Regions from separate parts of the Serratia rhizosphaerae genome, predicted to be linked through region 1. Evidence: predicted binding sites of a transcription regulator. Region 1 holds the regulator's gene; each other region holds the start of a gene.
What was found. The regulator LexA, encoded in region 1, represses DNA repair genes until DNA is damaged. The targets are predictions, from matches to a motif close to TNCTGTATGTACATACAGNA.
Positions count from the first base shown of each region.

Region 2: the regulator LexA is predicted to act here: its motif matches at 3,265-3,284, upstream of uvrB (excinuclease ABC subunit UvrB).
Region 3: the regulator LexA is predicted to act here: its motif matches at 3,287-3,306, upstream of rmuC (DNA recombination protein RmuC).
Region 4: the regulator LexA is predicted to act here: its motif matches at 2,741-2,760, upstream of FO014_RS21140 (arabinose ABC transporter substrate-binding protein).

Region 1 covers NZ_CP041764.1:2,560,192-2,565,533, reverse strand. Annotated here, with positions in the region: gene pspG (envelope stress response protein PspG) at 1-76, opposite strand, end outside; gene dusA (tRNA dihydrouridine(20/20a) synthase DusA) at 239-1,192, opposite strand; gene zur (zinc uptake transcriptional repressor Zur) at 1,495-2,004, shown strand; gene dinF (MATE family efflux transporter DinF) at 2,033-3,379, opposite strand; gene lexA (transcriptional repressor LexA) at 3,473-4,081, opposite strand; gene FO014_RS11935 (diacylglycerol kinase) at 4,190-4,558, opposite strand; gene plsB (glycerol-3-phosphate 1-O-acyltransferase PlsB) at 4,687-5,342, shown strand, end outside.
Region 2 covers NZ_CP041764.1:793,893-799,234, forward strand. Annotated here, with positions in the region: gene yvcK (uridine diphosphate-N-acetylglucosamine-binding protein YvcK) at 1-737, shown strand, start outside; gene FO014_RS03720 (VF530 family protein) at 741-986, opposite strand; gene uvrB (excinuclease ABC subunit UvrB) at 1,098-3,110, opposite strand; gene FO014_RS03730 (ATP-binding cassette domain-containing protein) at 4,271-4,981, shown strand; gene bioD (dethiobiotin synthase) at 5,014-5,342, opposite strand, start outside.
Region 3 covers NZ_CP041764.1:1,843,661-1,849,002, forward strand. Annotated here, with positions in the region: gene ubiB (ubiquinone biosynthesis regulatory protein kinase UbiB) at 1-233, opposite strand, end outside; gene ubiJ (ubiquinone biosynthesis protein UbiJ) at 230-838, opposite strand; gene ubiE (bifunctional demethylmenaquinone methyltransferase/2-methoxy-6-polyprenyl-1,4-benzoquinol methylase UbiE) at 852-1,607, opposite strand; gene rmuC (DNA recombination protein RmuC) at 1,688-3,223, opposite strand; gene FO014_RS08720 (DedA family protein) at 3,349-3,879, opposite strand; gene FO014_RS08725 (tyrosine-protein phosphatase) at 3,970-4,752, opposite strand; gene udp (uridine phosphorylase) at 4,986-5,342, opposite strand, start outside.
Region 4 covers NZ_CP041764.1:4,536,610-4,541,951, forward strand. Annotated here, with positions in the region: gene araA (L-arabinose isomerase) at 1-949, opposite strand, end outside; gene FO014_RS21135 (ribulokinase) at 974-2,668, opposite strand; gene FO014_RS21140 (arabinose ABC transporter substrate-binding protein) at 3,036-4,019, shown strand; gene araG (L-arabinose ABC transporter ATP-binding protein AraG) at 4,080-5,342, shown strand, end outside.

The sequences.
Region 1 (5,342 bases):
CCAACACACCCAGCAGCGAAACGCCGGTGACCAGCAGCATCAGCACGAAGCCGATAAAAAAGAAAATTTCTAGCATGATAAGGAAGCTCCTTGGCAAAACTGGCATCTGCCAACGTTATTACAAGAAGCGTGCCAACCCTGATGCTATCGGCAACCCGTTGAAATGCAATAAAAGCTGCGCCGCAGGACGCGACGCAGCTGGTGAAAATAACCAACAATTAGCGTAATAAGCGGCGAATTACGCCACCTCACTGCGCGGCTGGCGCACCAGACTAAGCGCCTGCTCCACCACGCGCACGTCGGCCCCCGCCTTATGGGCATTCTCACTCAGGTGGCGCCGCCACTGGCGCGCCCCCGGGATCCCCTGGAACAGACCCAGAATATGGCGGGTGATATGGCCCAGATAGGTGCCGTTCGCCAGTTCGCGCTCGATGTACGGATACAGCGCCTCCACCACCTCGACGCTGTCGCGCACTGCCGCCTGCGAGCCAAACAGCTCGCGGTCCACCTGCGCCAGAATGCCCGGATTCTGATAGGCTTCGCGCCCCATCATCACGCCATCGACGTGCTGCAGGTGCTGCTGCGCCTCGGCCAGCGACTTGACGCCGCCGTTAATGGCGATGGTCAGCGCCGGGAAGTCGCGCTTGAGCTGATAAACGCGCGGATAGTCCAGCGGCGGCACTTCGCGGTTCTCTTTCGGGCTCAGGCCGGACAACCAGGCTTTACGCGCATGGATGATAAACGTCTCGCACTCGCCGCGGCCGGAAACGGTGTCAATAAAGTCGCACAGGAAGGCGTAGCTATCCTGATCGTCAATGCCGATACGGGTTTTCACCGTTACCGGAATCGACACCACGTCGCGCATCGCTTTAACGCAGTCCGCCACCAGCGCGGCCTGCCCCATCAGGCAGGCGCCGAACATACCGTTCTGCACCCGGTCGGACGGGCAACCGACGTTCAGGTTGATCTCATCATAGCCGCGCTGTTCCGCCAGTCTGGCGCAGTGCGCCAGCGCCGCCGGATCGCTGCCGCCCAATTGCAGCGCCAGCGGGTGTTCCTCGTCGCTGTACGCCAGATAATCCCCTTTGCCGTGAATGATCGCGCCGGTGGTTACCATTTCGGTATACAACAGCGTCTCTTTGCTCAGCAGGCGGTGGAAATAACGGCAATGACGGTCGGTCCAGTCGAGCATAGGCGCGATGGAAAAACGGCTCGCGCTAAACGGCCGTTCAGTGCCGTTTAAGTCGGCAAGCGGAGAGTGTTCTGGTGTTAACGAATCGGTCATTACGGTATCTATTCAGCATCAGGCGGACAAAAAAGTAATCGCTGATTATAACGTAAACCGCCGCCGAGGCGAAACCGGCGCGGCGATCGGCATTATCCTGCTGAAAATTGGTTATTTTTGTGGTCGAAGCGACAAGAAAAACCACCGGCTATCGGTGATTTGCCGCAGGCATGGTAAAATCGCATTTTTAACGTACCGGGATATTCGCCATGACCCCAACCAACCAGGAAAAGCTGCTCGCGCAGGCAGAACGACTCTGCCAGCAACGCAATGTGCGCCTGACGCCACAACGGCTGGAAGTGTTACGCCTGATGGCGCAGCAGCCCGGTGCGATCAGCGCCTACGATCTGCTCGACCTGCTGCGCGTCGTGGAGCCGCAGGCCAAACCGCCGACGGTATACCGCGCGCTGGATTTTCTGCTGGAACAGGGATTTATCCACCGCGTCGAGTCGGCCAACAGCTACGTGCTGTGCCACCACTTCGAAGAGCCGATGCATACCTCGGCGCTGTTTATCTGCGACCGCTGCGGCCAGGTCACCGAGCGCCCGACGGAGGGCGTGGAAGAGACGCTGCAAAAGCTGGCGCAGGAATCCGGCTTTGTGCTGCGTCACAGCGTGGTGGAAGCTCACGGCCTGTGCGCCGGCTGCGTTGAGGTGGAAGCCTGCGACAGCCAGCATGACTGCGATCACGACCACAGCATCGTGGTGAAGAAGAAGTAACCCGCCAAGCGGCTTACTGCGCGTAACGCTAAGCCGCCTTCCCCTGCGCAAACCAGGTGCCATTGACGCGGTGCCGGTGCCAAATCCAACCGAGCGCCGCGCCGCGCAGCCCCAGAAAGACGCACAGTGCCAGCCACAGCCCGTGGTTGCCCAACAGCGGCAAACTCAGCAGCGTCAGGCCGTAGCCCGCCGCCGCCACCGCCATGCTGTTGCGCATCTCTGCGCCGCGCGTCGCGCCGATAAACATGCCGTCCAACAGATAACACCATACGCCAATCAGCGGCAACACCATCTGCCACGGCAGATAGTGAGCCGCCAGCGTGCGCAGCTCCGGCAGCGACGTCAGCATATTGACGATCTGCTGTCCCGCGCAGGCGTACACCAGCGCAAAGCCCAGCGCCACCAGACAGGACTGACGGCAGGCGGCGCGCCAGACCAGACGCAGCTGGCTGTCGTCACGCGCGCCGTAGGCGTGCCCGGAGTGCGCCTCAACCGCATAGGCGAAGCCGTCCAACGCGTAGGCGGTAAAGGTCAGCAGGTTCATCAGCACCGCATTGACCGCCACCACCTCGCTGCCCAGGCGGGCGGCGAAAATGGTCAGCGAAGCGAAGCACAGCTGCAACAACAGGGAGCGCAGCATGATATCGCGGTTGAGCGCCAGCAAACGGCGCACGTTGCCGCGCCAGGCGTGCCGCAGCATCGACGGCGAAATGCCGCGCATGCGCATCACGCGCCAGCTGAGCCACAGCCCGAGCAGCAGGGTGGCGTATTCAGACACCGCGGTGGCCGTGGCCGCGCCCTGCACGTTCCAGCCCAGCCCCATCACCAGCCACAGGTCCAGCACGATATTCAGCAGGTTGCCGACAATCAGCAGGATCACCGGCGCGCGCACGTACTGGACGCCCAGCAGCCAGCCCAGCAGCACCATGTTCGCCAGCGCCGCCGGCGCGCTGAGCCAGCGGATCTCCAGGAACGCGCGCGCCTGCGTCAGCACCTCGCCGTCACCGCCGACGATCTGCAGTGCGAGATCGATCAGCGGGTGGCGCAGCAGCACAATCGCCAGCCCGGCCAGCAGCGCCAGCAGCAGCGGCTGCATAAAAGCGCGCGCCAGCGCCTGCGGGTTTTGCGCCCCCAGCGCCTGCGCCGTCAGTCCAGTGGTACTCATGCGCAAAAACAGCAGCAGCATAAACAGGAAGCTGGTGACCATCGCCCCCACCGCCACGCCGCCCAGATAGACCGGGCTGTCGAGGTGGCCGATCACCGCGGTATCCACCAGCCCCAGCAGCGGCACGGTAATGTTGGAGAAGATCATCGGCAGCGCCAAACGCCACAGGGCTTTGTCCGTGTCGCTAGTCAAGGAGGCAAGCAGGCGCATAGTCACATGTTCCCGTAGCAGAAAGGATGGATCAGATAAGAAATAACATCGCCCCGGACATGGCCGAGGCGATTAAACGCAGGGGGATGCGCTTTAGATCCAGTCACCGTTGCGGATGACGCCGACGGCCAGACCTTCGATGGTGAAATTCTGTTCGCGCAGGTCAACCTTGATCGGCGTGAACTCGCTGTTTTCAGGCAGCAGCTCGACCAGATTGCCGCTGCGTTTTAAGCGCTTCACCGTCACTTCGTCTTCGATGCGCGCCACCACCACCTGGCCGTTGCGCACATCCTGCGTTTTATGCACCGCCAGCAGGTCGCCGTCCAGAATGCCGATATCACGCATCGACATGCCGTTAACCCGCAGCAGGAAATCCGCGTTCGGCTTGAACAGCGACGGATCCACCTTGTAGTGCCCTTCGATATGCTGTTGCGCCAGCAGCGGTTCGCCGGCAGCGACCCGACCGATCAGCGGCAGGCCGTCTTCATCTTCCATCAGCAGGCGGATGCCGCGCGAGGCGCCGGAAACGATCTCGATCACGCCCTTGCGGGCCAGCGCCTTCAGGTGCTCTTCGGCGGCATTAGGCGAGCGGAACCCCAGGCGCAGCGCGATCTCGGCACGCGTTGGCGGCATGCCGGTTTGCGAGATATGCTCGCGAATCAGATCGTAGACCTCTTGCTGCCTGGTAGTTAGTGCTTTCATTCCGCCCCCTGTTTGTTTATACAGTCTTGCTGTGAGTATATACAGGTGAACGCGGATTGGGAACCGGAGAATGAATAAAAATCAGGGATTAGCGCACCGCTTCGCAAATCAGGCGAAATGCCGCCACAGCAGCGTTACCCAGACCAACAGCGCCAGGATAATACTCAGCGACACCGCCGCCGATCCCATATCCTTGGCACGGCCGGACAGCTCATGGTAGTCGGTGCCGACGCGGTCGACGATCGCCTCAATGGCGCTGTTGAGCACTTCGACGATCAGCACCAACAGCACCGAGCCAATCAGTAAAATGCGCGCCACGGCGTCGACATCCAGCCACAGCGCCACAATCACGGCAATCGCCGCCGCCACCGACTCCTGGCGAAACGCCGCCTCATTGCGCCAGGCCGCCGTTAATCCTTGATACGAGTAACCCGCCGCTTTGATGATCCGGGTCAAGCCGGTCGTTTGATTTGCCATTTTGCTGTGTGCCTTTTACAAGAGGTCAGTCATAATTTTAACGGTTCGGGGTTCTTTAACACCACAGATCTGTTACCCGCTTTCTGGTATGCTTGCGGCGCATTGCTAACAAGAGGCTTCACATAGTTATGTCAGGTTGGCGTAAAATTTATTATAAATTATTGAATCTACCACTCAAACTGCTGGTAAGAAGCAAAGTTATCCCTGCGGATCCGGTCACGGAGCTGGGGCTCGATCCCTCACGACCGATTTTGTACGTTTTACCTTACCATTCCAAGGCGGATTTGCTGACGCTGCGCGCCCAGTGCCTGGCGCAGGATCTGCCCGACCCGCTCGAACCGCTGGAGATCGACGGCGCAGTGCTGCCCAGCTACGTGTTTATCCACGACGGCCCGCGCGTCTTCCGCTACTACACGCCGAAGGAAGAGTCGGTAAAACTGTTCCACGACTATCTGGATCTGCACCGCAATAACCCGGGGCTGGATATTCAGATGCTGCCGGCGTCGGTGATGTTCGGCCGCTCACCGGGGCGCGAAGGCCAGGGCACCCCGCACCTGCGCCTGCTGAACGGCGTGCAGAAATTCTTCGCCATTTTATGGCTGGGCCGCGACAGCTTCGTGCGTTTCTCCAACACCGTGTCGCTGCGTAAGATGGCGACCGAGCACGGCACCGACAAGATTATCGCGCAGAAGCTGGCGCGCGTCGCGCGTATGCACTTCTCGCGTCAGCGTCTGGCGGCGGTAGGGCCGAGCCTGCCGGCACGGCAGGATCTGTTCAACAAGCT
Region 2 (5,342 bases), 1.8 Mb from region 1:
GCGATACCCGCAACTGCCTCAACCAGCTGATTACCGAGCCCAGCGTCGCGTCGGCGATGTTTGAATACCGCTTCAGCGGCAACGGCGAACTGGCCGGCCATAACCTGGGCAATCTGATGCTGAAGGCGCTGGATCACCTCAGCGTACGCCCGCTGGAGGCGATCAATCTGATCCGCAATCTGCTGAAGGTGGATGCGGCGCTGATCCCGATGTCGGAGCAGCCGGTGGATCTGATGGCGCACGATCACGAGGGCAACCACGTTTACGGTGAGGTAAACGTCGATCAGCTCACCGATATGCCGCAGGAGCTGATGTTGTCGCCGCACGTCCATGCCACCCGCGAGGCCCTTGACGCCATTGCGCAGGCGGATCTTATTCTGATTGGTCCGGGCAGTTTTCTGACCAGTCTGATGCCGCTGCTGCTGCTTGAGGATCTGGCCCGTGCCCTGCGCCGCAGCAGCGCCAGCATGGTCTATATCGACAACCTGGGCAAAGAGTTGAGCGTCGCCGCCGCCTCGCTGTCGTTGCGCGACAAGCTGGCGCTGATGGAGGCGAAAATCGGCCGCGTGATGGTCGACGCGCTGATCGTCGGCCCGCAGACCGAGACGCAATCGGTGCAGGATCGTCTGGTGATTCAGCAGAATCTGGAGGCCAGCGATATCCCTTACCGCCACGATCGCCAACTGTTGCGCCAGGCAATCGACCAAGCGCTGAGCCAGCTGGCGGCACGGCGTTAGCGGTCAGTCTTTCCCCTGATACCAAGGATTATCGCTGACCATATGGATATACAGCTCCTCCACCTGCGTGCGCGCCCACGGCGTGCGGCGTAAAAACTTCAGGCTGGATTTGATGCTGGGATCGTTGCTGAAGCAGTTGATGCGGATGCGGTCGGCCAGCTCTTCCCAGCCGTAGTATTCCACCAGTTTGTTCAGCAGCTGCTCCAGCGTAATGCCGTGCAGCGGATCTTTGGAATTGTGTGCGCTCATAGCGGTTGCTCGATATCTGTCGCCGGGTCAATGGGCCGCACACCATAATCAGCTTTGCCGGGCGCGACAAGGATTTTCATCGCCGGCCGCCACGGGCCGGCAATGCCTGCGTCAGGAGATGGCGATAAACTGCTCGCGCAGCTGATGGATTTCATCACGTAACGCCGCCGCCTGTTCAAACTCCAGGTTTTGCGCGTGGGTGTACATTTGTGCTTCCAGATCGCGGATTTTCTGCTCCAGCGCTTTCGGCGTAAGCTGCTGATACTGCGCCGCGCTCTCCGCCGCCTTGCCCTTCCCTTTGCCTTTGCCGCGCGACGACGGCTGGCCCAGCTGCAGAATATCGCCAATCTTCTTGTTCAGCCCCTGCGGCACAATGCCGTTGGCTTCGTTATACGCCTGCTGCTTGGCGCGGCGGCGTTCGGTTTCGCCGATCGCCTTCGCCATCGAGTCGGTGATCCTGTCGCCGTACAAAATGGCCTTGCCGTTCAGGTTACGCGCGGCGCGGCCGATGGTCTGAATCAGCGAGCGCTCGGAACGCAGGAAGCCCTCTTTATCGGCGTCCAGAATCGCCACCAGCGAGACCTCCGGCATATCCAGCCCTTCCCGCAGCAGGTTGATGCCGACCAGCACGTCAAACTCGCCCAGGCGTAAATCGCGGATGATTTCGACACGCTCGACGGTGTCGATATCCGAGTGCAGATAGCGCACCCGCTCGCCGTGCTCTTCCAGGTATTCGGTCAGATCCTCCGCCATGCGTTTGGTCAGCGTGGTGACCAGCACCCGCTCATTGATCGCCACGCGCTTGCGGATCTCGGATAAGAGATCGTCAACCTGCGTGGCCACCGGCCGCACTTCGACGATCGGATCCAGCAGGCCGGTCGGACGCACCACCTGATCGATCACGTCGCCGCCGGATTTTTCCAACTCGTATTTGCCCGGCGTGGCCGATACGTAGATCGACTGCGGCGCCTGAGCCTCAAATTCCTCAAAGCGCATCGGCCGGTTGTCCAGCGCCGACGGCAACCGGAAGCCGTACTCCACCAGCGTCTCCTTGCGCGAGCGGTCGCCTTTGAACATCGCGCCAATCTGCGGCACGGTGACGTGCGATTCGTCCACCACCAGCAGGCCGTCGGCCGGCAGGTAGTCAAACAGCGTCGGCGGCGGCTCGCCCGGCTGGCGGCCGGAGAGATAGCGCGAGTAGTTTTCAATGCCCGAGCAGTAGCCCAGCTCGTTCATCATCTCCAGATCGAACTGGGTGCGCTGCGACAGCCGTTGCTCTTCCAGCAGTTTGTTGTTGGCCAGCAGCACCTTGCGCCGCTCCGCCAGGTCGACACGGATCTCCTCCATCGCCTGCAGGATGCGCTCGCGCGGCGTCACGTAGTGCGACTTCGGGTAGATGGTAAAACGCGGCACCACTCGGTCCACCTGGCCGGTGAGCGGGTCGAACAGCGACAGGCGCTCCACCTCATCGTCAAACAGCTCGACGCGCAGCGCCAGCTCGTCGGACTCTGCCGGGAAGATATCAATCACCTCGCCGCGCACCCGGAAGGTGGCGCGCTGGAACGCCTGATCGTTGCGCGTGTACTGCAGCTCAGCCAGCCGGCGCAGGATCGAGCGCTGGTCGATCAACATGCCCTGGGTCAGGTGCAGCATCATCTTGAGATACAGATCCGGATCGCCCAGGCCGTAGATCGCCGACACCGAGGCCACCACCACCACGTCGCGCCGCTCCAGCAGCGCCTTAGTGGCGGAAAGACGCATCTGCTCGATATGTTCGTTAACCGAGGCGTCTTTTTCAATAAAGGTGTCGGAGCTGGGCACGTAGGCTTCCGGCTGATAATAGTCGTAGTAGGAGACAAAATACTCCACCGCATTCTCCGGGAAGAACTCTTTCATCTCACCGTACAGCTGCGCCGCCAGCGTTTTGTTCGGCGCCAGCACCATCGTCGGCCGGTTGAGATCGGCAATCACGTTGGCGATGGTGAAGGTTTTCCCCGAGCCGGTCACCCCCAGCAGCGTCTGGTGCGCCAGCCCGTCCTCCAGCCCCTCTTCCAGCTTGCGGATCGCTTCCGGCTGGTCGCCGGCCGGTTTGAAGTCTGAATGCAGTTTGAATAATTTGCTCATAGATACCCAAAGTCATTGGCGTTGCGGCAAGAAGACAGATGCGAGCGGCGTCGGCAAATCGGGTTGCGTGTGGCTACGTTGCAGAACGCCGCGTCGGCACGCCGGGCAGCCAATAAGTATGGAAAGCCGCGGCGTTTTTCGCCAGCCCCTATGATACTGGATATAAAACCAGCTTCAAGCGGATTCGTGGCATCGCCGCCGGGGGAATTAACGCCGTTGCACCGTCAAGATTACGCTTCGGTGACATTTTTATTGTCAATAACAGATTTATCCCCAGATCGCGCGACAAATTAACTTCTTGATAGCAGGATGGTGAAAAATCACACATACGACATTAAGCGCTTACACTACGTCTTGATTTTAGTTAATTTGTTGATATAAAGGTATTTTAATAAAAAGACGAGAATCCGGACAATGGGAACAGAAGCCGCGTCCGCTCTCGCTTCCCGCCGCTTTTCTAAATCTAATACACAAGGTTATCCACAGGAATAGTGGATAACTCACACCACCCCGCCAGCCACGGGAGTTACAGAAAAAACACTTTTTGCCCTTGAAACGATCCCAAATCGCTTTTTTAGTTATTTTTTGACACTTTTATAGCTTTGTTTATACCTATAAAGACTAACAGCCCCCATTGCCAACAACGCATTCGACCCGATCGCCGGGTGATGCCGCCGATAACCCCAACGCTATTGCACCATTAGATTTCGCCGCGGCACCGCCGTAGTGCAAAAAATGTCCACTTTAACCTTTGCCGCCATTTTATCCAGACGGGACAGGCCCGCCGCAGCGCGGGAAACGCTTAACATGACGATAACAATTATGCCTTTTCACGCCGGAGGAAAAAATTGGCCCGGGAGTTGCTATCTGAAATAACGGCCGGCCGATAAGGCCAGTCACCGGCCGGGAACATCGGGCCAACCGGCCTGCCGACTTCACGCAGTCCGGCCAACAGTAACGACAAACGGGGATAACAGCACAATAGAACGCTGAAAAACGCCCTTTTTGCCTGACTCCGGCGCCGTTTTGCCGCGTTTCGGGCGGCATTTTGTTCTGAACGTTAAAACACTCGGGAAAGCAAGCGTCAGTCGCGCAGGGCAAAGCCACAACTGTTGCCCTGATGGCATGAGTGAACAACCGACCGGTAAGGAGAATGCCGTATGTTGAGCCTGCGTTCAGTCAATCAATTTTATGGACAGAGCCACACCCTGTGGGATATCAATCTGGAGCTGCCGCGCGGCCAGTGCACCGCCTTGCTGGGGCGCAAGGGGGTCGGTAAAACCACGCTGCTTAACTGTATTGTCGGCCATCTGCCGGTAGTCAGCGGCAGCATGACCTGGCAACGCGCCGACGAAGCGCCGAAAAACCTGCTGCCGCAGGCGGTGGAGCAGCGCGCGGCGCTGGGCATCGCCTATGTGCCGCAGGGGCAGCAGATCTTCTCGCAGCTCAGCGTCGAGGAAAACTTGCAGGTGGCGCTGTTGGCCGGCAAACCGTCGCCGCAGCGTATCCCGCCGCTGATTTACCAGCTGTTTCCCACGCTGGCGGCGATGCGCCTGCGGCGCGCCGGCGATTTATCCGTAGGGGAACAGCAGCAGTTGGCGATCTCGCGCGCGCTGGTGCGGGAGCCGGAGCTGCTGATTCTGGATGAGCCGACCGCCGGCATGCGTCCGTCGATCGTCAGTGAGATTGGCGGCGCCGTACAGCGGCTGAATCGGGAATGGGGCATGACCATTTTACTGGTGGAACACCGCCTGACGCTGATCCGCCGTCTGGCCGATCGCTTTTTTCTGCTGGATCAGGGGCGCAACGTGGCGAACGGCACGCTGGCGCAGTTGGATGACGCTCTGATTGACGCCTATCTGACGGTATGATGCGATGGCGCGGGCGCATGGCCCGCCGCCGTTTACAATAATGACAGATCCAGATAGTGGCCCAGCGGCTGCTGCGCAATGCCTGCCAGATGGGGAATTTCCCCCAGCATCGGCGCCGGCAACAGGCGGCGCAGCGTCGCCAGATACTCCTGATGACGCCTGCCCGGCGGCGCGATATCGTTGGCGATCCAGCCGGCCAGCGGCAGCCCCGCCTGACGGACCGCCTGCGCGGTCAGCAGCGCATGGTTGATGCAGCCCAGTTTCATCCCCACCACCAGAATCACCGGCAGCTGCTCGCCCACCACCCAGTCGGCGAAGCTCTGCGTCGCCGACAGCGGCGTAAACCAGCCGCCCGCGCCTT
Region 3 (5,342 bases), 720 kb from region 1:
CGCGTCGACATCATCTGGCCGAACTTGATCCACACCGGGCCCAGTTCCTGCAATGCCAAACGCAGACGTTCGCCCAGCGGCTGATCCTTGTGTTTGTTCGGCATCCAGAACAGTAAACGCCGGCCAAAACGCAGCGGCAGGGTCAGACGCATGTTAGGGATTAGCTCATCCAGGCCGTAGCTAAGAAAAACGCGAACGATAAAGTACAGGCGGCGTAATTCGCCAGGGGTCATCGCTTACCCTCCAACTTGTCCATGCGGGCCAATAAGGCTTCCAGACTGCGGGTTGCGGCGTCCACTTCTTCGTTGAACCACACCACTTCCAGCGGCCCCGGCGCAACGCGCCACTCTTCGGTCAGCGTTTCCGCCACGTAGCGCTGCTGGCGCTGCAGGCCGGACTTCAGCAGACAGGCGCCTTTGCCCATCACCTGCGTAATACCCTGTGCGGCAATATCGCCGATGTAGGGCGCCAGCCACTCTGCCGGATCCCACTCCGCCAAATCCAGCAGCCCGACCAGCTGTTGCACCACCTGAATATCGCCTTCGACAACCAGCTCGCCGCTGCGCATCAACGGCGACAGCTGCTGACGGTCACGCAATTTCAGCAGCACCGGAATACGCGTCTGCACCGTGCAGTCGGCAGCATCTTCGGATTGCCCCAGCACGTCGACCCGCTGTTCGCTGAAAATCAGCACCAGCGGCGCAGAAAACTCCTGCAGTTCAATCCGCAGCACCTTGCCGGCCAAACGCTGACGCGCGGCCTTCATGCTGCGATCGCGGAACAGCAGGCTATTGAGCGACGTTTCCAACACGCCGGTCAGCAGCGGGGTTAACAGCATCGGCATGTCCATATCAGAACTTAAAGCCCCGGTGCAGTGCGACGATGCCGCCGGTCAGGTTGAAGTAGCTGACGTTGTCGAAGCCGGCGTTCTGCATCATGCCTTTCAGGGTTTCCTGATCGGGATGCATACGGATGGATTCCGCCAGATAGCGGTAGCTTTCCGGATCCTTCACCACCAGCTCGCCGATTTTCGGCAGCACATGGAAGGAGTAGGCGTCGTAGGCCTTGCTCAGCGGCGCCAGCAGCGGCTTGGAAAACTCCAGCACCAGCAGACGGCCGCCCGGCTTCAGCACGCGGAACATCGAACGCAGCGCCTTGTCTTTATCGGTAACGTTACGCAGACCGAAAGAGATGGTGATGCAGTCGAAATAGTTATCCGGGAACGGCAGCGCTTCAGCATTGGCCTGCACGTAGTTGATGTTGCCGACAATGCCGCGATCGCGCAGCTTATCGCGCCCCATCTTCAGCATGGATTCGTTGATATCCGCCAGTACCACCTGCCCCTGTTCCCCGACCATGCGTGAGAACTTGGCGGCCAGATCGCCGGTGCCACCGGCCAGATCCAGAACGTGCTGACCGCGGCGCACGCCGCTGCAATCAATGGTAAAACGCTTCCAGACCCGATGAATGCCGAATGACATCAGGTCATTCATTACGTCATATTTGGCCGCTACCGAGTGAAAAACATCGGCCACCATGGCCTGTTTTTCTTCACGTGCTACGGTACGAAAACCGAAATCTGTGGTTTCCTGCGATTGATCTGCCATTGTCTTGCCTGCTATTCAGTCAATTTTGTAGTTGTGGAGTGTACCAGAACCCCACGAAATACCCCACCTCGCCGCAGTTTTCATCCCTGCGACGCCTGGTCGGTAGCATCTTTTGCCTCTGCCCCTGGCAGCGCACCGGCGGCGTCACCGGCCACCTGAGCATCTTGCCGCTCCTGCTCGCTGGCCTGCTGCGCCAGCTGCGGGTTTATCGGCCGTTTCACCTCAACCCCCAAGGCGCGAAAGCCCTCGATCTGGCCGATAAGATTACCACGGCCTTCGCTGAGTTTGTTCATCGCCTGTCGATAGCTGCCCTGCGCCTTATCCAGGCTTTGCCCCAGCGCCGACATATCATCGACGAACAGGCGCATCTTGTCATACAGCCGCGCCGCGCGGTCAGCAATGCGCTGGGCGTTCTGGCTCTGGTGCTCATAGCGCCACAGGTTGGTGATGGTGCGCAACGCCACCAGCAGCGTTGTCGGGCTGACCAACATAATATTGTGCTTCAGCGCTTCGCTGATAAGCTCCGGCTCGCGATCAATGGCCAGCAAGAACGCCGGCTCCACCGGAATAAACATCAGAACGTAGTCCAGCGAGCGCAGCCCCGGCAGCTGTTGGTAGTCTTTACGCCCCAGCAGCCGGATATGCCCGCGCAGGGAGGCGATATGCTCATTCAGCGCGGCTTCGCGCTCCGCCTCATCTTCGCTGTTGAAGTAACGCTCATAGGCCACCAGCGACATTTTGGCGTCGATCACCACGTCTTTCCCCTGCGGGAGACGCACGATCACGTCAGGCTGCATACGGCTCTGATGGTCCAGCCGCACGTTCACCTGCGTTTCATACTCATGCCCTTCCCGCAGGCCGGAGGCCTCGAGTACCCGGCTGAGCACCACCTCGCCCCAGTTGCCCTGAGTTTTGTTATCGCCTTTCAGCGCTTTGGTCAGGTTGATCGCCTCACGCGCCATCTGCGCATTCAGCTGCTGCAGATTACGTATCTCGTGAGTCAGGGTGTGGCGCTCCCGCGCTTCCTGGCCAAAGCTGTCCTGCACCTGACGACGAAAGCCGTCCAGCTGTTCGCGCAGCGGCAGCAGCAGCCGATCCAGACTCTGCCGGTTCTGTTCATCCACCTTACGGCCGCTGTGTTCGAAGATGCGGTTAGCCAGATTCTCAAACTGGGTGGTCAGCCGCTGCTCGCTGTTGATCAGCAGCCGCTGTTTCTCTTCGGCCGCCATGCGCGTTTCTTCCAGGCGAATCGTCACCTCACGCAGCTCGGCCTCCTGCATGCTGTTGACCTCGCGCTGGGCGCGCAGCTCCTGGTTGAGCTGCTCACACTCGCCACGCCAGTGTTCAAGCTGTTGTAGCTTCTCCCGCGCTGCGGCGAACTGCCCGTGCAGATTACGCAGGTCCAAATCGTTTTGCCGCAGCTGCTGCTCCTGCCGCTGCGCCGCCTCCTGGCGCGCCGCAATCTCCTGCTGCGCCTGCTGCAGCGACTGCTCCAGCAAACGCAGTTCCGTTTCGTGATGCGCCTGGTTCTGCTGCTGCCTCAGGTTGGCGATCAACCACCCCAACAGCATGCCGATGACCACGCCGCCAATACCGTACACCAAGCTGGTATCCACCCTGCCTCCCGTTAACCCGTACCGTCCGGCGCTTCGCGCCCGCTGCCCGTCACGTTAAGGGGAGACTGTATGGATGTCCAGTCAGAATTTTATCTGCCGTGCAATTATGCGCAACGCTGCGCAAACTAGGCAAACCACTGACTTAACCACTTGATACCGAACGCCCCCGGCGCAAGAATGCCGAACGCCCAGATCATCGCCGAGGTCAGGTTGGCCAGTTGAAAATAGCGCTGCGGCATGGCGCAGATACCGCCGACCAGCGGCACCACCGCGCGCAGCGGGCCGAAGAAACGGCCGAAGAAAATGCCCAGCACGCCCCAGCGTTCAAAGAACGCATGGCCGCGCACCAGTAATTGCGGATTGCGCGACAGCGGCCACATATGGGCCACGCGGTCCTGATAGCGGTAGCCGATCCAATAAGAGAGCCAGTCGCCAAAGAATGCGCCGGCCGCCGCCGCCGCCCAGATCGGCCAGAAGGCGATGCCGCTTTCCCCGATCAGCGCGCCCAGCGCCAGCAGGATCACCGTCGCCGGCAGCAGCAGGGAAAGAAACGCCAGCGATTCGCCGAAGGCCAGGAAGAAAATAATCGGAATGGCCCAGCCCTCGTGCTGCCGCACGACGTCGCTGACCCAGTGAATAACGTCGCTGAGACTCAAAGACAGGCTCCTTTACGGCGCTGTGATAGTTAGATCCTATGCTCGCCGGGGCTGCTTAAACCCCGGCTAAACGCGGCGGCGATAGCCGCCTCACTCCAGATAGTGCGCCTGCAGCGCGGCACGCTGGCTGGCGCCCAGGCCATACTCCGCCTCCAGCCAGCGGTCGGTGCTGCCGTACTGTTCGCGGATACAGCCCAGCGCCGTCATCAGAAACTCTTCACGGGCGCTCAGCACATAGGCAAACTGCGCCAGCGCAGACTCATTCAGACGTACCGACAGCTGATCCAGCATCTGTTCGCGGAAGGCGGCCAGCGTGGTTTCCGTCAGCAGGTAATCTTCCACCACCGTCGCCTCGTCCGCGCCTAACGCAAACAGCACCAGCGCAGAGCCGACCCCGGTACGGTCCTTGCCAACCGCACAGTGCTGCACAATGGCCCCTTCCGCTGGGTTGCCGAGCAGGCTCGTCAGCTGCTGATAGGCCGCATTGCCAAACGGCAGACGACGATACAGCTCCAGCATAAAAGCACGCGCATCAAACGTCGCCAGCGTCTCGCTGGTGAGTTTTTCCAGGTTGGCGTTCACTTCATTGCTCAGCGGGTTGGCAGGGAAATGGTGGTACTGCGCCCCCTGCCATAAAATATCCGGCTTGGCCTGCACCTCATCGGTATCGCGGTAGTCCAGCACCGAACGCACCGGGACGCCCGCCAGGAACGTACAGTCGTTTTCCGTCAGGCGTTCCAGCGAGCCGGAACGAAACAACAGGCCGCGCTTGATGCGCCGTCCGTCGGCAGCGCTGTTGCCGCCTAAATCACGAAAGTTGATGCCGCCATCCAGTGGCGCAAGCGAGGGGTGGAGCAGAATTTGGGCGGTCATAGACATCCTCTTGATTATTGTCTGAGAAAGCGCCAACGCAGCGAGTGGACAAAGCGGGCGGACGCTGAAGGTTATACCCTAAATAATTCAAGTTGCGGCAACAGACAAGGGAGTATGACTGAAAAGGCGCAAAACTTTTTACCGCCGGCAGCGCCGCAGCTTACGTACTGATGCTGAATTTAACGCGCAGGAAGGGAGAAACGGGCCGCATGACGGCCCGTAAAAACAGCGGATTACAGCAGGCGACGCGCCGCGTCCACCACGATCTGCACCGCTTTGCTTTCGGTCTGCTTCATGGTTTCCGCGTTCGGGATTTCCTGCTGGGTACGGTTGACGATCACGCCGGCCACCATGCCGGCACGCAGCCCCTGGCTGGCGCACATGGTCAGCAACGTGGCAGATTCCATTTCATAGTTCATTACGCCCATCGCCTGCCACTCCTCCATCGAGCCTTTGAAGCGGCTGACCACGCGGCCGGAATAGGTGTCGTAACGCTCCTGTCCCGGGTAGAAGGTGTCAGAAGAGGCGGTAACGCCGATATGGGTCACAGCGCCGTTCTCCTTGGCCGCCTCGACCAGCGCGGTGGTACA
Region 4 (5,342 bases), 2.0 Mb from region 1:
TGCGCAGCAGCGCGGCGGTTTTCCAGTCGCCTTCGCCGCCGAAGCCGTAGCCCTGCTGCATCAGGCGCTGCACCGCCAGCCCCGGCAACTGCCGCATGCCGTGCAGATCTTCAAAGTTGGTGGTGAAGGCGTGGTAACCGCCCTGTTGCAGGAAACGCTGCATCCCCAGTTCGATACGCGCGGCGTCCAGCAGATTCTGCCGCTTGGCGCCGTGCAGGGCGACCGCATCGCTCAGCGTGTAGCTGGCTTCATAGTCGTCGATCAGCGCGTCCACCTCGCCGTTGCCGACCTCGTTAATCACGCTGACCAGGTCGCCGATGCCGTGCGCGTTGACCTCATAGCCGAACTGAATCTGCGCGCCGACCTTATCCCCTTCGGTCACGGCCACCTGACGCATATTGTCGCCAAAACGTGCGACCTTCAGCTGTTGGCTCTCCTGACGCGCGGCGGCGACGCGCATCCACTGCGCAATGCGCTGATGAGCCTGCTTATCCTGCCAGTGGCCGGTGATCACACTGTGCTGCTGGCGCATGCGCGCGCCGATAAAGCCGAACTCGCGGCCGCCGTGCGCGGTCTGGTTCAGGTTCATAAAGTCCATATCCATACTGTCCCACGGCACCTCGGCGTTGAACTGGGTATGGAACTGCAGCAGCGGCTTGCTGAGGATTGACAGACCGGCGATCCACATCTTGGCCGGCGAGAAGGTGTGCAGCCAGGTGATAATACCGATGCAGCCCTGCTGATAGTTGGCGTCGCGGCAGACGGCGCTGATTTCATCCGGCGTGGTGAGCAGGGGTTTTAACACCAGTTTCACCGGCAGGCCGGCGTCCTGATTAAGGCTGTTAACCACCTGTTCGGCGTGTTGTTTCACCTGCTGCAGGGTTTGCGGGCCATACAGGTGCTGGCTGCCGATGACAAACCAGACTTCGCGTTGTGTAAATACGTCCATCAGAAACTCCAGGTCGGTTGGCGGTTATTGGGCATGGTCAGGGCATGATGCCGGCGCGGCATAGCGCGGTTCGGCGGCCTGACACCACTGTTGATAGCGTTGATAAAGCTGCTGGTAGCGCGCTACGCGCTGCGGGTCGGGCTGCAGGGTGCGCTCCAGGCCGCAGGCCATATGGCGCTGCGCCGTCGGGATATCGGCATGCCGTCCGGCGGCGACGGCGGCGAAAATCGCCGCCCCCAGCGCGCAGCACTGATCGGAGGCGACAATTTGCAGCGGGCGGTTCATCACATCGGCGCAGGCTTGCATAATGGTCGGCGATTTACGGGCGATACCGCCCAGCGCCAGCACGTTTTCCACCGGAATATCCTGCTGCTCAAAGCACTCCATAATGGCGCGTGCGCCAAAGGCGGTGGCGGCGATCAGGCCGCCGAACAGCGTCGGCGCGTCGGTACCGAGATTAAGATCGCCGATCACTCCCTGCAGGCGCTGGTTGGCATACGGCGTGCGGCGGCCGTTGAACCAGTCCAGCACCACCGGCAGATGTTCCAAAGAAGGATTGGCGGCCCAGGCGTCGGTCAGCGTCGTCAGCAGCTGCTGTTCAATCTGCGCCAGCTGCGGCTGCAGCTCCGGCCGGCTGCGGGCGGCTTCGCGCAGCGGCCAGCTCAGCAGGCGGCCGAACCAGGCGTACATGTCGCCGAATGCCGATTGGCCCGCCTCCATGCCGATCAGCCCAGGCACCACGCTGCCGTCGACCTGGCCGCAGATGCCGGCGATCGCCCGGTCGCCGACGCGTTGAGGCTCGGCCAGCAAAATATCGCAGGTCGAGGTGCCAATCACTTTGACTAGCGTATGGGGACGGGCGCCGGCGCCCACCGCGCCCATATGGCAGTCGAACGCGCCGCCGGACAACACCACCTGCGGCGACAGGCCGAGCCGCTGCGCCCACTCGGCGCTCAGCGTGCCGACCGGCTGTTCGGCGGTCCGGGTTTCTTCAAACAGCGGATAGGGCAGACAGTCAACCAGCAGCGGATCCAGCGCGGCGAAGAACGCCCGCGGCGGCAGGCCGCCCCAGTCAGGGTGCCACAGCGTTTTGTGGCCGACGCTGCAGCGTCCGCGGATAAGGTGCTGCGGCGCCGTAGTGCCGGACAACAGCGCCGGCACCCAGTCGCACAGCTCTACCCAGGAGGCTGCCGCCCGGCGCACCGCCGCATCCTGACGTGAGACGTGCAGGATCTTGGCCCAGAACCATTCCGATGAGTAAACGCCGCCGATATAGCGGGTGTAATCCGCAAACTCGCCGCTGCGGCACAGGCGGTTGATCGCCTCCGCCTCATCGATCGCCGTATGATCTTTCCACAGGACAAACATGGCGTTCGGGTTATCGGCGAACTCCGGCCGCAGCGCCAGCACCTGGCCGTGTTCGTCGATGGGCGCCGGCGTAGAGCCGGTGGAATCGACGCCGATGCCGATCACGCTTTGACGCTGCGTCGGCGTCATACGCTGCACCAGCGCGACAATCGCCTGTTCCATGGCGTCGATATAGTCGCGCGGGTGATGGCGGAACTGATTCTGCGCCGCGTCGCAGTAGTCGCCGCGCTGCCAGCGCGGGTAATAGGCCACTTCGGTATCCAGCTCCTCGCCGCTGCGGCAATCTACCGCCAATACGCGCACCGAGTCGCTGCCGAAGTCCAGTCCCAGGGCGATTGCGTCTGCCGTCATGATAGTGACTCCTGATTAAAAAGGACGGCTATCACCATAAAAGCGCGCCGGGCGGGCCGGTGAGGATACGTTGGCTGGATGTATGCACATTTCTGCTTCCCGCAGCGATTTTGTGATGGCTATCAAAAGTTGGCGACAGACTGAATCGGCTAAATATATGGACTTGTCTGCTGTTATCTCTGGATGTGATAGCGCTCTACATTTCATTAACAAATAACCGCTAAAACTTATCCGGTCTGCATGCCGACGGCGGGCAGGGCGCGCCAATAAGCGCCTTACCGATGAGGCAACCGAAAATACCCTAATGAGAACGTTTTCACTGCGCGAGATTTTCAGCGCCGGGGAGAACCACACAGCGGAGAGCACTATGCATAAATTCACTAAGGCGCTGGCGGCGATAGGACTGGCGGCGGTTATGTCACAATCAGCTATTGCCGAAACCATGAAACTGGGCTTTCTGGTGAAACAGCCGGAGGAGCCGTGGTTCCAGACCGAATGGAAATTTGCCGATAAAGCCGGTAAGGACCTCGGCTTTGAAGTGATAAAAATCGCGGTGCCGGACGGCGAAAAAACCCTGAACGCCATCGACAGTCTGGCGGCCAGCGGCGCCAAAGGGTTTGTAATCTGTACGCCGGATCCGAAACTGGGTTCGGCGATCGTCGCCAAAGCGCGCAGTTATGACCTGAAAGTCATCGCCGTTGACGATCAGTTCGTCACCGCCAAAGGCAAACCGATGGACAGCGTACCGCTGGTGATGATGGCGGCCAGCAAAATCGGCGAGCGGCAGGGGCAGGAGCTGTGGAAGGAGATGAACAAGCGCGGCTGGAACGCGGCAGAAACCGGCGTGATGGCGATTACCGCCAACGAGCTGGATACCGCGCGCCGCCGCACCACCGGCTCGATGGACGCTCTGAAGGCCGCCGGCTTCCCGGAAAAACAGATCTATCAGGTGCCGACCAAATCCAACGATATCCCCGGCGCCTTTGACGCCGCCAACTCCATGCTGGTACAGCATCCGAAGGTGAAACACTGGCTGATTATCGGCATGAACGACAACACCGTGCTGGGCGGCGTGCGCGCCACCGAGGGCCAGGGCTTCAAGGCGGCGGACGTGATCGGCATCGGCATCAACGGCGTTGACGCCGTCAGCGAACTCTCCAAGGGGCAGGCCACCGGCTTCTACGGCTCGCTGCTGCCAAGCCCGGATATCCACGGCTATAAGAGTATCCAGATGCTGCATGACTGGGTAGCGAAAGACGTTGAACCGCAGAAGTTTACCGAAGTGACCGACGTGGTGCTGATCACCCGCGACAACTTTAAAACCGAACTGCAGAAAAAAGGCCTGATGTAATGCCTGAGCCGCCCGGTTTACGTCGGGCGGCGTGTTTTCGCAAGCCATGAGGAAAGCATTATGACCGCCAGCACGCCTTATCTGGCCTTCCGCGGCATCGGCAAAACCTTCCCCGGCGTCAAGGCGCTGGACGATATCAGTTTTAGCTGTCAGGCCGGGCAAATTCACGCGCTGATGGGTGAGAACGGCGCCGGCAAATCTACGCTGCTGAAGATCCTCAGCGGCAACTACGCCCCCAGCCAGGGGGAGATCTTACTGCAGGGACAGCCGGTGCGTTTTAACGCCACCACCGAGGCGCTGGACGCCGGCGTGGCGATTATCTATCAGGAGCTGCATCTGGTGCCGGAAATGACGGTGGCCGAGAATATCTACCTGGGGCAGTTGCCCAGCAGGCGCGGCCTGGTGGATCGTAAACTGCTGCGCTATGAGGCGCGGCTGCAGCTGGAGCATCTCGGGCTGGATATTGACCCGGATACGCCGCTGAAATACCTCTCCATCGGCCAGTGGCAGATGGTGGAGATCGCCAAGGCGCTGGCGCGCAACGCCAAGATCATCGCCTTTGATGAGCCGACCAGCTCACTGTCGGCGCGCGAGATTGAACACCTGTTCCGGGTGATCCGCGAACTGCGCGCCGAAGGGCGGGTCATTCTGTACGTGTCCCACCGTATGGAGGAGATCTTCGCCCTCAGCGACGCCATCACGGTATTCAAAGACGGGCGCTACGTGCGCACCTTTGACGATATGAGTCAGGTGGATCACGAGCGGCTGGTGCAGGCGATGGTCGGCCGCGATCTGGGGGATATTTACGGCTATCAGCCGCGTGAACACGGCCCGGTGCGGCTGCAGCTGGATAATCTGCAGGCGGCCGGAGTGAAAACGCCGATCAGCCTCAGCGTGCGCGCCGGCGAGATCGTCGGCCTGTTCGGGCTGGTGGGCGCCGGGCGCAGCGAACTGATGAAAGGCATTTTCGGCGCCACGCGCGTCGGCGGCGGCCGGTTGACGCTGGACGGCGCGCCGCTGACCATTCGCTCGCCGATCGACGCCATCCGCGCCGGCATCATGCTGTGCCCGGAAGACCGCAAAGCCGACGGCATCATCCCGGTGCACTCGGTGCGCGACAATATCAATATCAGCGCGCGGCGCAAAAGCCTGCGGGCGGGCTGCCTGATCGACAACGCCTGGGAAAACCGCAATGCGGAGCAGCATATCCGTTCGCTCAATATCAAAACCCCCAGCGCCGAACAGCTGATTATGAATCTCTCCGGCGGCAACCAGCAGAAGGCGATCCTTGGCCGCTGGCTGTCGGAGGAGATGAAAGTGATG